Regions from separate parts of the Streptomyces sparsogenes subsp. cuspidosporus genome, predicted to be linked through region 1. Evidence: riboswitches for the same ligand, from Rfam matches in the RefSeq annotation. Region 1 holds a riboswitch; the other holds the start of a gene.
What was found. Region 1 has a riboswitch for cyclic di-AMP ahead of ABFY07_RS23275 (transglycosylase family protein). Riboswitches for the same ligand answer to the same signal wherever they lie in the genome.
Positions count from the first base shown of each region.

Region 1 (7,462 bases):
GTCCGCGCGCGACACCGCGGCCATCGTCCTCGGGGAGGACTCCCTCACCACGATCCTGCTCGCCACCCACCTGTCCAGTGACGTCCGCGGCAACGGCCAGTACCACGCCGCCCGTGCCATGCAGGAGGAGACCTTCGCGCGCGCACTGCGCACCGTGCCACCCAACGCCCCCGTATTCGTCAACGCGATGCGCACCCTGGCCGTGGCCCGTCGCAAGGCGGGCGATCACGAGGGGGCGATCGAGCTGACCCGGCAGGCCCTGGAGAGCTACCGGCTGCGCTATGTCGAGCCCAACCTCGACATCACCACGGCGGAGATGAACCTCTCCATGGATCTGCGCCAGAACGCCGACCTGGCGGGCGCCCGGGAGCTCGGCAGGAAGTCCCTGGAGGACCTGCGGGTCATCCTCGGCCCCCGGCACCCCTACACGTCGAGCGCGGCGACCAACCTGGCCGTCACGCTCCGACTGCTGGGCGAGACCGAGGAGGCGCTGGCGCTCAACAAGGAGACGCTGCCGGTCTTCGTCGAGACGCTCGGGGCCGCCCATCCATCGACCCTCGCCTGCGCCATCAACCTGGCCAGCGATCTGTACACGCTGGCGGACTACGAGGAGGCGCACAGCCTGGACAGCGAGAGTCTCGCCGTCTGCCGGGAGCGGCTGGGCGAGGACCACCCCACCACGCTGGCGTGCGCGGTCAACCTGTCGGCGGACCTGCGGGCCCTGGGCGAGAGCCGGTCGGCCGAGGAGCTGCACAACGACGCCATGGAGCGGTTCCGCCGGGTGCTTGGCACCCAGCACCCGGCCACCATCGCGGCGGCCCGGGGCATCCGCGCGGACTGCGACCTGGAGGCGTACACGTTCTGACGGGACGCCCCGCGTTCAGCGGCGAGTCCCGATCCAGCGCGCGAGAGCGACCGGGTCGGGACCTCCGCCGACCGGGCCGCTCAGCGCCCGGTGCACCGCGAGCACCACTTCCGGGCAGTCCAGCAGCGCCTCCTTGGCCGGGCCCGCGGGCAGGGTCAGGGCGAGCCCTGACCAGGCGGGGAGGTCGTCGGGGCGCTCGGTGAGACGGTCGTGGTAGCCGCGCAGCGCGGCCGCGGTGTCACCGGCGGCCCAGTCGAGGTCGGCCCTCAGCGGGGCGACCGTGCCGTCGAACGGGTGCTCCTCGGGGTTCTTCCGGAGCAGGGCGAAGTCCTCCGGGTCGCGCAGACGCAGCCGGATCAGGGCCGGGCGCGCCGACGCCGCCGTCCGGCACGCCCGCAGCACGGTCGCGGGAAGGACGTCCGGCGCGGGCCGGCCCAGCCGCCACGCCTTCGCCCACTGCTCGGTCCGCTCGGGGTCCGGTCGCAGATGATGCAGCCGGTAGAGCAGCCGGTGATCGAGGTTGAGGTCCTCGGCCGCGCGCAGCGGACCCTCCGGCACGGGCTCTATGAGCCACGCGGCCAGCCGGCCCTCGATCCCCCGCACAAATCGGTCGCCCAGGGCGGTGAGTTCCGCATGTGCCTGGAGCGTCCGCAGCCCGCGCGAAGTCTGCGCGCGCCGCAGCGCGAACTCGAAGTCCGAGACGGCCCGTACCCTCTCGTCCGCCACCACCTGCCGGTGGGCCTGCCAGAAGGCTGTGACACCCAAGAAGGCGTAGACGCCGTGCAGCAGACCGCGCAGCGGCCGGGGATCCGCGCGCCAGGGCGCGTAGTGGTTCTCCTCCATGCCGCCGTGCATCAGAGGCACCAGGTCCAGCAGAGCGCTCAATTTGATGTGCTGGGCCTCATGGATCAGCGAGGCGGCGAGGGTGGCCGAATCGGTCGGAGGGTTCAGCAGCACACAGCCGCAGGCCTCGGGCGACGACGCGCTGAACGGTTCCGCGCGAGCGGGATATCGCACGGGAACGACGGAGACCAGACAGCCAGCGACCCCCGCCGGATCCACGTTGCTCTGCCGGGCGACGAGTGCCCAGGCGCTGTCGAAGTGGTCCTGCCACCGCCGTAGCTCCGGCGCGCTCAACCGCGCGGGTGCGGCGGGCCGCAGAAAGTCCCGGTAGGGGTCGAGGTCGTCCAGGTACGGCGAGCAGGGATGATCGGGGTGCCGACCGTGCAGCCGTCTCAGTGGGTGCCAGCCCTCGGCGTCCCGGGTGAGGTCGGAAGGCAGCGGCACCGTGTGCGAGCCGGCCCGTACGGCTCGGCCGGCCGCGTGGTCGGCGACGATCTCCGCGACGGGGGAGTCGTGGCCCGGGAGGTCGGCGAAGCCCAGGGCGGGCAGCATCACCCCGCCGTCCCGGACTCCGACCGCGATCCGGAAGTCGATCCCCGCGAGCAGGGCCGCCGAGGCGGCCACGGTGTGCAGATAGCCGGTCTCCAGCCACAGCGGGACCTCGTCGGCCGCCTCCTCGGCGACGCCGCGCAGCCTGCGCAGACAGCGGCTGAGCCAGGCGCCGGCCTGGGGGTGCAGCAGCAGGCGCGCGACGCTCGACGGGCTGCGCCGCTCGGCCCGGATCAGCAGCCGCCACGCCTCGCGCGGCGCGGGCAGCGGGCCCGGCACCTGGGGGTGGGTGGAGGCGAGCTGGGTCAACGCGCGTAGCAGCAGCATGAGACGGCTGCGCTGACCCGCCCGTAACTCGGCGATCGCGGCCGCTCCCCCACCGCCGTGTGCCAATTCCCCGAAGCAGGCCGCGGACAGCCGGTGGTGACGGCTCTCCGGGGGGGTGGCCGGCGGCGGGCCGCGGTGCGGGGCCGGGAGCGGGGAGGGAGGGCCGGCTGAATAGTCCGCCGGCATGAACGCCTTTCTCGGTGGGGTGAATTCCGTCGGGCCACCCCCGGATTCCATCAACAGTCCGATGAGGACGCGGCGGCGGTCGCGAGTGTCGGCGGGGACTGTACGCGTTCGAGCAACCGCCGGGTCGCGAGGGTGAACTCCTGACCGTCGCCCAGTTCTTCAAGCGTCGTTTCCGAGAGGTCCACCAACTCCGTCTCGACCCCGGTCGCCGCTCGCTCCATGACATCGTCCCCCTCTGGACACTCCGTGCCGGCTCAGGCGAGGCCCCTTCACATGGTGGCCCACCCGATAATGATTGCGGAAGGGCGAAAGGGGCCAGTGGGTGTCGGGCCCATCAAGATTTTCGGCCACCTGGGGGCGTCATCTGGCCGCGCTTCCCGGCCAATTCATTTCCGGCGCGTCGGGCCGGGCGCGGGGAGGCCGGGCGCGGGGAGGCCGGGCGCGGGGAGGGGGCAGCGGGCCCGCGCCCGGCCGGGGGTGCCGGGTCAGGGCCGGGAGCCCGGTTCGACGGCGGTGACTTCGAATACGCCGCCGCAGACCTGGAAGGAGCGCGCCGAGGTCTTCATGGAGCCGTAGGAGTCCGGCGGGTAGACGCGAATTTCGGACGCGGTCCGCCAGCAGGGCTTGTCGGACACGCCTTTGTTCAGGGTGTGCAGACTCGCGTAGGCGCTGCCGCCGGGTTTCAGGACGACCGTGGGTCCCGCCGCCCCGCGGCGCTTGGCGGGTTCGCCGATAGCGGTGCCGGGGCCGTCGAGCAGCGATACGCCGGGAAAGCCGGTCAGGGTGCAACTGGCGTCACCGGTATTGGTGAAGGCCAGGGGGACATAGACATTGCCCGCGCCGATATCCGCCCGGCCGGTGGACAGGTTCAGCCGGTCCTTCGAGCAGATGCGGCGGGCGGCGGGGGCGGCGGACGCGGCCTCGGTGGCGACGGACGGCTCGGCCGCCTTCGGCGCCTTCGTGGCGGCCCGGTCGGTCGAGGCGGGAGCGGCCTTGTCGTCCCGGCCTCCGCCGGGCGGGGCGGTGGGGTGCCGGGGGGCGCTCGCGGCCGAGCTGGGAGCGTCGGCCGAGCCGGGTGGCGCCGGCGCCCCGGACTTCGTATCGGCGCCGCAGGCCGTGACGGTGGCCAGCGCGCCGACGAGCAGTGCGGATACGGATAAGGCCGACGGCCGACGCCTCGTGGGCGCCCCGCCGTTCCGCTGTGCCATGGACAACCTCCTGTAGGTCGGGCATCCGGCGGCTCATCTGCCACCACGCCGAGTGCCCCGGCAGCCCCCGTCCATTCCCCTTCGGGCTCCCCTTCCCCCCATGAGCACCCTTATGTCCCCCACGGCATTAATCGCATAGCGGCGGTGATTCGGCATTGCGGATGCCCCGCCGCGATCACCGTCACAATCGCCCCGTCCGAAGCACGGTGACGCGGATCGCGGTGCATCGCCGGCCTGATCGATTTCCGGCCACAGGTCCGTCGAGACCTTGTCGTGACCAAAACGATGTGTTTACTGTGCCGCACCCGCCGGATTCCGTGCGGGGGCCTCCTCCGCCGGAGCGCCGAGTCCTGCCGTGGCGGAGGAGTGACACGACGACCTGTCACGGCAGGAGCGGGGGAACCAGGAAGGCGCCGGGCCACGCCACGTCGGGCGGCACGGCTAGGGGTGAAGCCACGTCACGGTGCCGGGGGCACCGAGCAAGGCGCGGCCGGGCAACTCCCGCCCGAACCCGACAGCTCACCTCGCAGGCGTCAGGAGAGGATGAGCTCAATGGCTGCACGCGGACGTCACCGCAGGCCCCGGCCCCGCCGCGTCTCCCGCGCCTCCCTCGCGTTCACCGCGGGCGGCGCCGGCGTCGCGCTGCCCCTCATAGGCGTCGGCCAGGCGAACGCCGCCTCCGTCGACACCTGGGACAAGGTGGCGGAGTGCGAGTCCACCGACAACTGGAGCATCAACACGGGGAACGGCTACTACGGCGGCCTGCAGTTCTCCCAGTCCACCTGGGAGGCGTTCGGCGGGACGGCCTACGCGGCGCGGGCCGATCTGGCCACCAAGGCCCAGCAGATAGCCGTCGCCGAGAAGGTGCTCGACGCCCAGGGCCCCGGCGCCTGGCCGGTCTGCTCGGTCAAGGCGGGCCTGACCCGCGGCGGTCAGCCCGCGGACGTCTCCCCCGGCACCGCGGCCTCCAAGGCCGCGCCCAGGACCACCCCGAAAGCCGCCCCGAAGGCCACCGCCGCACCGAAGGCCGCCCCCAGGACCGGCACCGAGGCCGCCGACCGGAGCGCGGCCGCCGCGGGGCGCTCCGGCTCCTCGTACACCGTGGTGAGCGGCGACACGCTGTCCCGGATCGCCGACGCGCGGGACGTGGACGGCGGCTGGCAGCGGCTCTACGACGCCAACCGCCGGGTCATCGGCGGCGACCCGGACCTGATCCACCCCGGCCAGAAGCTCACCCTCGACGCGAGCCGGGCCCCGGCCGGGCAGGCCCACCAGACCCGGCCGCGGGCCGGGCAGCCGGACCGGGCCGAGCAGACCGAGCAGGCCGCGCAGCGGGCCAAGCAGGCGGAGCGGGCCAGGCAGCGGGCCGAGCAGGCGGCTCAGCAGCGGGCGGAGCAGGCGCGGAAGGCGCGCGAGCGGGCCGGGCAGTCGGGCTCGTCGGCGCACTCCTCGTCGTCCTTCACCACGCCGGTCGCCGGCCATGCCATCGGCACCGCCTGGGGCGTCCCGGGCAGCCACTGGTCAAGCGGCCACCACACCGGCGTGGACTTCCCCGTGGCCACCGGCACCCAGGTGCGGGCGGTGGGCTCGGCGGAGGTGGTGGCCGCGGGCTGGGGTGGCGCGTACGGCTACCAGGTAGTGCTCCGCCACCCCGACGGCATGTACACCCAGTACGCGCACCTGTCCTCGCTGTCCGTCCACGTCGGCCAGAAGGTGAGCGGCGGCCACCAGATCGGCAGATCCGGGGCGACCGGCAACGTGACCGGCCCGCACGTCCACTTCGAGGTGCGCACCGGCCCCGACTACGGCTCGGACGTCAACCCGCTCGCCTATCTGCGGTCCAAGGGCGTCCAGATCTGAGGGTGTTCGAGGGTGATCCTCTGAGGGGCGTCTCCGAGGGGCGTCTCCGAGGGGGCGTCCCGTACGAACGGAACGGTGCTCTGCCGCGGCCCGATGGCCGCGGCAGGCCCGCCCTACATCACCAGATGTGCCTTCGCGTGCGTGACCTCCTCGATGTCGCCGCCCGCCTTCGAGATCAGCCGGTGAGCGAGGTTGTTCAGCGCCCGCGCCGCCGCGATCTCCTCGCCGACCCGCGGCTGTGCCGGGTCGTCGGGGTTCCGGTTCGCCCGGCCCTGAGCCAGCATCTCGGTCCCGTCGTGCATCCTCAGCCGGACGACCGCTTCGGTCAGCGGGCCGAGCTCACGAAATTCCATTTCGATGTCGCATCCCACGATCGTCTCCATCGCGGTCATCACCTCCTGCGTCACTTACCAGGATGCGCCTCACCTGGCATTCCGGGCGACCGGGACAGCAGGTCGACGACCTCCGCGTCGCTGGTCTGGGAGAAGTCCTCGTACCACTCGCCGACCGCCGAGAACTCCGCCGGGGTGGACAGGCACACCACGTCGTCCGCGTCCTGCCGCAGCGCCTCGGCGGCGTCCGGCGGCGCGACCGGGACGGCGAGGACCACCCGGGCGGCTCCCTGGGCCCGGGCGACCCGGCAGGCGGCCCGGGCCGTGGCGCCGGTGGCGATCCCGTCGTCCACGACGATCACCGTCCGGCCGCCGACCGCGACCCGCGGCCGACCGCGCCGGAACCGCCGCGCCTGCCGGGTCAGCTCCTCCTGCTCGTCACGCTCCACCTCCGCCAGCTCCTCCTCGCGCGCCCGGCTCATCCGCACGATCGCGTCGTGCACCACGCGCACCCCGCCCTCGCCGATGGCGCCGAAGCCCAGCTCGCGGTGGAAGGGGACGCCGAGCTTGCGCACGATGATCACGTCCAGGGGGGCCTCGAGCTCCCGCGCGACCTCGAAGCCCACCGGCACCCCGCCGCGCGGCAGCCCGAGCACCACCGGGTCCTCGTCGGCCAGCGGCCGCAGCCGGGCGGCCAGGCGCCGCCCGGCGTCCGCGCGGTCGACGAAGATCATGATCACCCCCAGCGCAGGAGACCGGACCGAAGAGCCGGCCGCCCGTCGCCTCGCCCGGCCCCCTTACGAATCAATCCGAGAATGCGCCCGTCCGCAAACCGGCGGGGACCCGGTCGGCCCCGCCGGCGCGCGCGAGTGGGCGGGGGCGGCCCACCCTGGAGCCATGGAGAACGCCACGGATCCGAGCGAGTCCGGCCATCTCGTCTTCGTGGACTCGTACGACGCGGACAGCAGATACCGGCGGGTCTGGCTGCGGGGGCTGGGCTGGGAGCCGATGGAGCGGGAGGAGTTCGAGCCGCGGGTGCGCCGCCTGTTCCCGGACATCGACCTGGACGACCCCGGGCAGGTCCACTGGGTCGACCGGCCCGGCCAGTGGCCGCCCTGGCACCCGGGCGAAGCATGACCGTCCTGGTCGGCACCTCGGGGTGGCAGTACAAGGACTGGCGCGAGGTCCTGTATCCGGCCGGCTGCCCGCAGCGGCTGTGGCTGGAGGAGTACGCCCGGGGCTTCGCCACGGTCGAGTCCAACAACGCCTTCTACCGGCTGCCCAGCCGCGAG
Region 1 is NZ_BAAASD010000020.1:97,445-104,906, reverse strand. It holds gene fxsT (FxSxx-COOH system tetratricopeptide repeat protein) at 1-865, shown strand, start outside; gene ABFY07_RS23285 (HEXXH motif domain-containing protein) at 881-2,584, opposite strand; gene ABFY07_RS23280 (DUF4232 domain-containing protein) at 3,256-3,978, opposite strand; cyclic di-AMP (ydaO/yuaA leader) riboswitch at 4,344-4,525, shown strand; gene ABFY07_RS23275 (transglycosylase family protein) at 4,531-5,838, shown strand; gene ABFY07_RS23270 (dsRBD fold-containing protein) at 5,952-6,221, opposite strand; partial or broken gene ABFY07_RS23265 (phosphoribosyltransferase) at 6,266-6,904, opposite strand; gene ABFY07_RS23260 (hypothetical protein) at 7,068-7,307, shown strand; gene ABFY07_RS23255 (DUF72 domain-containing protein) at 7,304-7,462, shown strand, end outside.

Region 2 (7,462 bases), on a different contig from region 1:
GGGCACACGGCACGGCTGGTGTTCGGCGCCGCGGCCAACGGGTTGAACAGCTACAGCTCCGACGGCGGCGGGGCCTTCGGGACCCGGCTCTCCGGCGGGGGCGGGTCCCGCGTGATGAACTGGATCATGAGCAGGTAGCGGGGCTGTTGCAGAGTCGGTGCCCGATCATGACCCCACCGGAGCGTAGGGCCGCCGGGCCGGGCATAGGGTCGAGGGAGTAGGCACCCTCACAGTGGAGGTAAGAGGTCATGGCCGGAATTCCGGCAGGTGTGGTGGCCGCGGGCGGGCTCGTCGGCGGGTACGGGGTGGCGCGCTGGACCAAGAAGCGGCAGCTGGGCGGGGTGGCGCTGGCGGCGGCCGGGGTGGTGGCCGCGCGTGGCTGGAAGCAGAAGGCCGGGACCGGGACGGCGGCGGTGCTGAGCGGGCTGTACGTCGCGGCCTTCGCCGGGTCGCACCCGCTCGCCAAGAAGCTCGGGGCCTGGCCCTCGGTCCTCACCGTGGCCGGCGGGGTCGCCGCCGCGTCCTGGGCCGCCGCCGACCGGCGGAGCGTCGCGGCCGCGGCCTAGGGCACACCTGGAACATCGCGCGGCGGGGAGGGCCTGGTGCCCTCCCCGCCGCGTTTTGTGGTGAGTTTGGGACGGCGACACGCCGACACCACGGCGTGTCGCCGTCCCATACTCACCGCAAACAGAGTCACTCCGACGCCGACGTCAGCAGCGCCAGCTCCTCCTTCGTCAGCTCCAGGTCGGCCACCGCCAGCAGCGCCGGCAGCTGGTCCACCGTGCGCGCGCTGGCGATCGGCGCGACGACGGTGGGCTGGGCCGCCAGCCAGGCCAGGGCGACGGTCGCGTGCTCGGCGCCGTGGTTGGCGGCCACGTCGTCCAGGGCGGCGAGGACCTTCTGGCCGCGCTCGGTGTCCAGGTACTTGCCCGCGCCCTGGGCGCGGGCGCTGTCGATGGTGGCACCGGGGCGGTACTTGCCGGTGAGGAAGCCGGAGGCGAGGGCGTAGTACGGGACGGTCGCCACGCCGTGGCGGGCGGCGACCTCGGCCAGCTCGCCCTCGAAGGTGTCGCGGGAGACCAGGTTGTAGTGCGGCTGGAGGGCCACGTAGCGGGCCAGGTTCTCCTTCGCGGAGAAGTCCAGGGCCGCCTCCAGGCGCTCGGCGGAGATGTTGGAGGCCGCGATCTCGCGGACCTTGCCCGCCTTCACCAGCTCGTCCAGCGTGGAGATGATCTCCTCGATCGGCACCGAGGGGTCGTCGTAGTGGGTGTAGTACAGGTCGATGTAGTCGGTGCGCAGGCGCTTCAGGGACTCGTCGACGCCCGCCTTGACGGCCGCTGCGGACAGGCCGCGCGGGGTGGGGACGCCGGCGCCGACCTTGGTGGCGAGGACGATGTCGGCGCGGTCGCCGCGGGAGGCGAGCCAGTCGCCGATGATGGTCTCGGACTCCCCGCCCGAGTTGCCCGGCGCCCAGGCGGAGTAGACGTCCGCGGTGTCGATGAAGTTGCCGCCCGCCGCCGCGTAGGCGTCGAGCACGGCGAAGGACTCGGCCTCGTCCGCCGTCCAGCCGAAGACGTTCCCGCCGAGCGAGAGCGGGTGGACGGACAGACCGCCGATCCGCTTGCGGTGGCCGGGCTGGGTGGTCTGCGGGGACTGCGGGGTCTGTGTGGTGTCAGCCATACGTTGTTTCAGCGCGGGGGCGGAGGGGCGTATTCCCCCGTCGTGGCCCGCACTCACCCAAGATCTCGTAAACGGGCGGGCCAAGCGCCCGTGAAACCATGCCTCGTGAAAAAGGCCTCGTGAAAAGACCGACGGCCCTGGCGTCAAGGGGGGAGAGAGCGCCAGGGCCGCCGGGGTTTCGGGGCCGGACCGGTCACCCGGTCGGGAGGTCCGGGAGGTCACCCGGTCGGGAAGTCACCCGGTCGGGAGGCCACCGGGCAGGAGGTGACGGTCGCCGGTCATGGGGTCAGTCCGTGGTCGCGGAGCCAGGGCATCGGGTTGATCGGGCCGCCGCCGCCCGGCCGGACCTCCAGGTGGAGGTGCGGGCCGGTCACATTGCCCGTGGCGCCGACGCGTCCGATCACCTCGCCGGTCGTCACCGAGCCGGACGTACGGACCATCGAGGACAGGTGGCAGTACCAGATCTCGGTGCCGTCCTCGAGCTTGAGCACGATGCGGTAGCCGTACGAACCGGCCCACCCGGCCGAGGTGATGGTGCCGCCGTGGACCGCCTTGACCGGGGTGCCGGTGGGGGCGGCGAAGTCCTGGCCGGTGTGGTCGGCCGACCACATGTCGCCCGCCTGGCCGAAGGACGCGGTCAGGGTGTAGGAGGCGACGGGGAGGGTGTACTGGGCGGCGAGCTTGGCCAGCCGCTCGGCCTCGGCCTTCTTGCGGGCCGCCTCCTCGGCCTTCCGCTTGGCCTCCGCCTCGGCGGCCTTCTTCTTCGCGTCGATGTCGGACTGCCGCTCCGCCGCCGCGTCGGCGGCCTTCTGGGCGGCGGCCCGGGCCGCGGCCTGGCGCTGCGACTCGTCGGCGGCGTTCTGCTGGTTCTCGGCCTGCTGCAGGATGCGGGCGCGCAGCGCCTCGCCCGCGTCGGTGGCGCCGTTGGCCTGGTCCTCGGTGGTCAGGCCGGCCTGGGAGAGGGGGGCCGCGGAGGTGGCGGGGCCGTCGGAGTCCGAGTCGGAGTCGGAGATCAGCGAGCCGATGCCGGGCAGGTCCGCGGCGTCGGGGAGGGCCTCCTTGACCTGGCCGGCGATGTGGCCGAGGTCCGGCATGGAGATGGGGGCCTTGGGGCGGTCCTTGGCGCTGGCCATTCCGCCCGCGCCGACGGCCGCGATCACGCCGACGCCGAGGACGGCGCCGCTGCGCGCCATCGTGCCGCCGCGCTGCTTGGGGACGCGGTGCCGGCCGCGCACGGGGGCTATGGACTCCTCGGTGGGATTCCACTCCTCCCACGTCTCGGTGTCCCGGCCGGCCTTCGCCTCGGCGGCCGGTTCGAACCAGGAGCCGTAGCGGGTCGCTGTCCCCGCTCCGGCACCGGATGTGCGGGACGGGGCTTCTTCAAGGGCAGACCTGTTGGACGCCACGCGGGCGCACTCCTTTCCTTCCCTCTCGCCTACCGGGTTAGCTGACGGGTTCGGAGCAGGAAGGTCTCCTACGGGTCAGGTTCGACCCGATTCACCCCAAGGTTGGTGGTTCCCCGGTTCCCTTGGTGTTGCTTTGTCGCTGTGCTGCTGGTGCTGCTGCTGTGCGTGCGGGATTCGGCGACGGCGCACGGTGCCGCCTCTTGCGGCGGCGGTGACGACCGCGCTGCGTTATCGAACGTTAATAGAAGCCGTGACGTGATTCCAAGCTGTTCCGGGGAATCAGAGGAACCTTTGAGGTGAACTTAACGCCCAACTTCGGGCAAACGAGGGCGAGTCAGTGGTGTCGTGGGCACGCTCAGAAACGCTCTCGGGTTGATCGTGTGTCAATTGTTACCCGAAACGATCACGCTCCACTACGGAGCGTGTCCTACGGAGCGTGTTCGGGTACGGCGCCGGACGTCACCGGCGCGCGGCGCAGCGCCAGCAGCGCCATGTCGTCCGTGGTGCCGCCGCCCGTGTGCCGTTCCACATCCGCCACCAGGGCGTCGAGCAGCTCCACCGGGGTGGCGAAGCGGCGGCCGCGCAGCCGGGCCTCCGGGTCGTAGAAGGTGCCCTGCGCGTCGCGTGCCTCGCTCACCCCGTCGGTGAACAGCAGCAGGGTCACCCCCTCCGCGAAGGGCAGCTCCTCCACCCGGTCCGGCCAGGCCCCCAGGTCGCCCATCCCCAGCGGCAGCGCCGGCACCTCGGGCTCGGCGGAGCGCACCGAGCCGTCCGCGTGCAGCAGGAGCGGCGCGGGGTGGCCCCTGTTGATCAGCCGGAGCAGGGAGTCGCCGCGCGGGATCTCGGCCAGCACCGCCGTGATGAACCCCTCGATCTGCTCGAAGTCGGCCCGCCGGGCCCGCTCGCGCTGCAGCGCCCGCTCCAGCCGGAGCGCGAGCCCCTCCAGCGTCGCCTCCTGCTCGGCGGCCTCCCGGAACGCGCCGACGGTGATCGCGACCACCTCGACCGCCCCCAGCCCCTTGCCCCGTACGTCGCCGATGAGCATCCGTACGCCGTGCGGGGTGTCCTGCACGGCGTACAGGTCGCCGCCGATCGCGGCGTCCTGCTCCGCCGCCACGTACCGGGCCGCGACGTCCAGGCCGGCGAGCCGGGCCGGCGGCACGGGAAGCACGGCGCGCTGGGCCGCCTCCGCGATGCCGCGGGCCGAGGCCAGCCGCCTGCCGCCGCGGCGGACGACGTGGCTGATGAGGAGTGCCAGCAGGGCGACCGTCACGACGGTGGCGATCTCGGTGGCCGACTGGGCCCAGTCCCGGACCCCGTGCAGCTCGGCCAGCAGGCAGGCGGCGGTGACGGCGAGGGCCCCGGTGAGGGCGGTCAGCCGCAGCGGATAGAGGGGGGCGGCGACCAGCGGGGCGGCGGCGAAGAAGGGCGCGGCGGTGTAGGCCGGCGGGCTGCTGATGTCGTAGACGACCCCGCCCACGATGAGGATGGCGGGGAGCCAGGACGCGAAGCGGGGGCTGGGCATGCCCTCGGGCGCCTCGTCCCCCGCGCGGGGCGCGTCCGCGCGCGGCCTCGCGCGCCGGGGCACGTGCGGGCCCGTACGCCGTGCGGGTCTCGTACGCCGCGCCGGGCGCCCTTCGCCGCGCGGGTCCGTACGGGCGTCCGTACGCGCTCTGCTCCCTCGCACCCGCACCGGTCGCTCCCGCTTCCCTGGCCCGCTTCCCCGGCCCGCTCCGCCCGGCGGCCCCGGCCGGCGGATCCGGCCGGTACGCGCCGTCTCGTACGCGACGCCTGGCCCGCGCCGTCCCGTACGCCGCGCCGTCTCGCACGCCGCGCCGCGCCCTCCTCCTCAGGCTCGCGGGTGACGGGGCGCCGGGCGAGCCGGTGTCGGCCAGGTGGGTGCGGCGGGAGGGGGCGCCGGGGCGGCGGAAGGGGGTGCCAGAGGCGGAGGCGTCAGAGGTCCACGCCGAGGGCGCGGGCGTGGCGGTCCGCGGCCAGTTCGGCGGAGACCTCGTCGAGATACACCTCGCACACCAGCCGCCCGTCGGCGGTCAGGTTGTGCTCCAGCTCCCACAGGACGATCTCGTCCCCGCCGGCCAGCAGGAAGGCGTGCTCGTAGAAGCGGCACCACGTGGCGTCGGGGCCGCCGGAGCGGCGGCGCGGCTTGGGGGCCAGCGCGATGTCGTGGGCGAAGGCGGTGGCGAGCAGCTGCTCGGTGTCGGCGCCGGGGCGGTCGGGGTTCTCCGCGCGGCGCAGGACGCGGCGGGCGTGGTCGGCCGAGTTGTCGGAGACGTACGCGCGGGAGGTGCCCACCGGCGCGACGGACTGCAGCAGTTGCTCGGGCAGCCACAGGGGTAACCCCTCCAGCTCGTCCCAGCGGGCGCCGCCGATCCGCTCGTGGACCCGGCGCTCGGCCAGGGCGAGGGCTTCCTCGTCGGCGTACAGCTCGAACAGCGGGGCGCGGTCGGGGCCGGTGTTGTGCTCCAGCTCCCACAGCAGGAGGCTGCTGCCGTCGGGGAGCAGGAAAATGTGCCGGTAGGTGCTGTAGCCGAGCGGGCCGGCGGGCTCGTTGCACTGCCGGCAGGACCGCAGCTCGGACTGGTGCATCAGGGCGTCCCGGGCCTGGCCCAGCACCGCCTCGTCGATCTCGAAGCCGTTCTGCGCGCGGGCGAGAAGCCCTTCCAGGTGCTCGGCCGGCGTGCCGCCGCCCGCACCCGATCGTGAGTGCCCCATCCCTGTCTCCTCCCGCCTCCCGGCCATCCGCTCGCCATCCCCCCGGCGACATCTCGCGCACTTACCGTAGCGGCGCGAACACGGGCCGCGCGTGCGGTTCGACGAAGCCGTCTGTGGGCGTGTGCCTCACCCAGTGCTGCGTCGGGAGGCTCGGATATATCACTCGTTCGGCCGGTCGAACAACCCGGAATGAGTGATTCCGGCCTGGGCTCGGGTTGACAGACTCGCTTTCGTATTTCATATAAAAGCCCCCTCAGGCGGCCGTCATCCGGGGTCAGATCGCCCGTATTTCCTTCACGGAAGCGCAAGGCGAGCGAAGCGAAAGAGCGACCAATTATGCCGGACGAGTGAAGCTGATAGCAAACCCGAAGCTTTTACAGATTTTCTTCGTTGACGTGGATGTCCGTGATTTCGCGGCAGACACCCACCCGGAGGAATTAAGTGAACATCGCAAAGAAGGCAGCCCTCTTGGCCGCCGCCGCCGGCACCATGGTGATCGTCGGCGCCGGTGGCGCGTCCGCCTACAGCGGCGGTGGCGGTGGCAGCTTCCAGAGCAACGACTGTGACACGCGCGTCGGCACCATGGCCTACGGCTCCCTCCTCGCCCCGGGCGGCGACGTCAACATCGGCGCCCCCTGCACCAACGTCGACTACGGCGGCGCCGCCTACCAGAGCAACGACTGTGACACTTCCGTCGGGACGCTCGCCCCCATCTCCGGAGCCGCCGGGTCGGGCGACATCCACATCGGCAGCGCCTGCAGCAACATCTCCTACCCCAAGGCCACCACCAGCGTCCGCTCGACCAACAGCGGTTACAGCAACAACAACCTCAGCGACAACGGGAACGGCAACTACAGCGGCAGCGGCAACTACGGCAGCGGCCACCGTGGCGGCTACGGCGGCTGACCGTATGCCACGCCCGCCGCTTCACCCCGAATGAGAAAAGCAGGGTGAGCGCCTCTCTGGCCTCCATCGCGGCCCCGGACACCATCCCGTCCGGGGCCGCCTTGGCGTTGCCCAGAGAAATCGAACGGCCGACGCAGAGTGACGATGTCCCTAATGCGCCGGACGGGTAGACGTGCGGCGACTCGGGGACCCATCACCGACTGCCCTCGTTAGTCAGATGTTCGCGGATAACCGTCGAGAACTCACTTGGAGGCTTTATGCACAGGCGCAAGAGGACGGCGTTGCTTCTGGCAGCCGTGGGTGCGCTGACCATCGGCGGCGCGGGCAGCGCCGGCGCCACCGACAACGACTCGGGTACCAAGTCCGTGCCGGGAGGGACAGGCAGCCAGAAAAACGACTGCGACACGAACTCCACCATCGGGCCCATCAGGATTGTCGGCCTCGCCCCGGCAGGCGACATCACGACGGAGACCAACTGCCTCAACTACAGCGAGTCGGGAGTGCTCGAGCAGAGCAACCGCTGCCGGCACACGTCCACGATCGGATCCATCACCATCAACCCGGGCCTCGCCCCGGCAGGTGATATCACCAGCCGGACCAACTGCATCAACTACAGCAAGACCGGCGGTGCGTTGCTTCAGAGCAACAAGTGCGACACCAGGTCCACCATCGGGGACATCACCATCTCGCCGCTCGCGCCTGGACCCAAGGTCACCCAGGAAACCAACTGCGTCAAC
Region 2 is NZ_BAAASD010000048.1:7,131-14,592, forward strand. It holds gene ABFY07_RS35930 (hypothetical protein) at 1-138, shown strand, start outside; gene ABFY07_RS35935 (hypothetical protein) at 249-566, shown strand; gene ABFY07_RS35940 (aldo/keto reductase) at 694-1,680, opposite strand; gene ABFY07_RS35945 (M23 family metallopeptidase) at 1,959-3,086, opposite strand; cyclic di-AMP (ydaO/yuaA leader) riboswitch at 3,098-3,235, opposite strand; gene ABFY07_RS35950 (PP2C family protein-serine/threonine phosphatase) at 3,514-4,611, opposite strand; gene ABFY07_RS35955 (DUF6227 family protein) at 5,040-5,819, opposite strand; gene ABFY07_RS35960 (hypothetical protein) at 6,261-6,725, shown strand; gene ABFY07_RS35965 (hypothetical protein) at 6,983-7,462, shown strand, end outside.
Region 2: another riboswitch for cyclic di-AMP. It lies ahead of ABFY07_RS35945 (M23 family metallopeptidase); the one in region 1 lies ahead of ABFY07_RS23275 (transglycosylase family protein).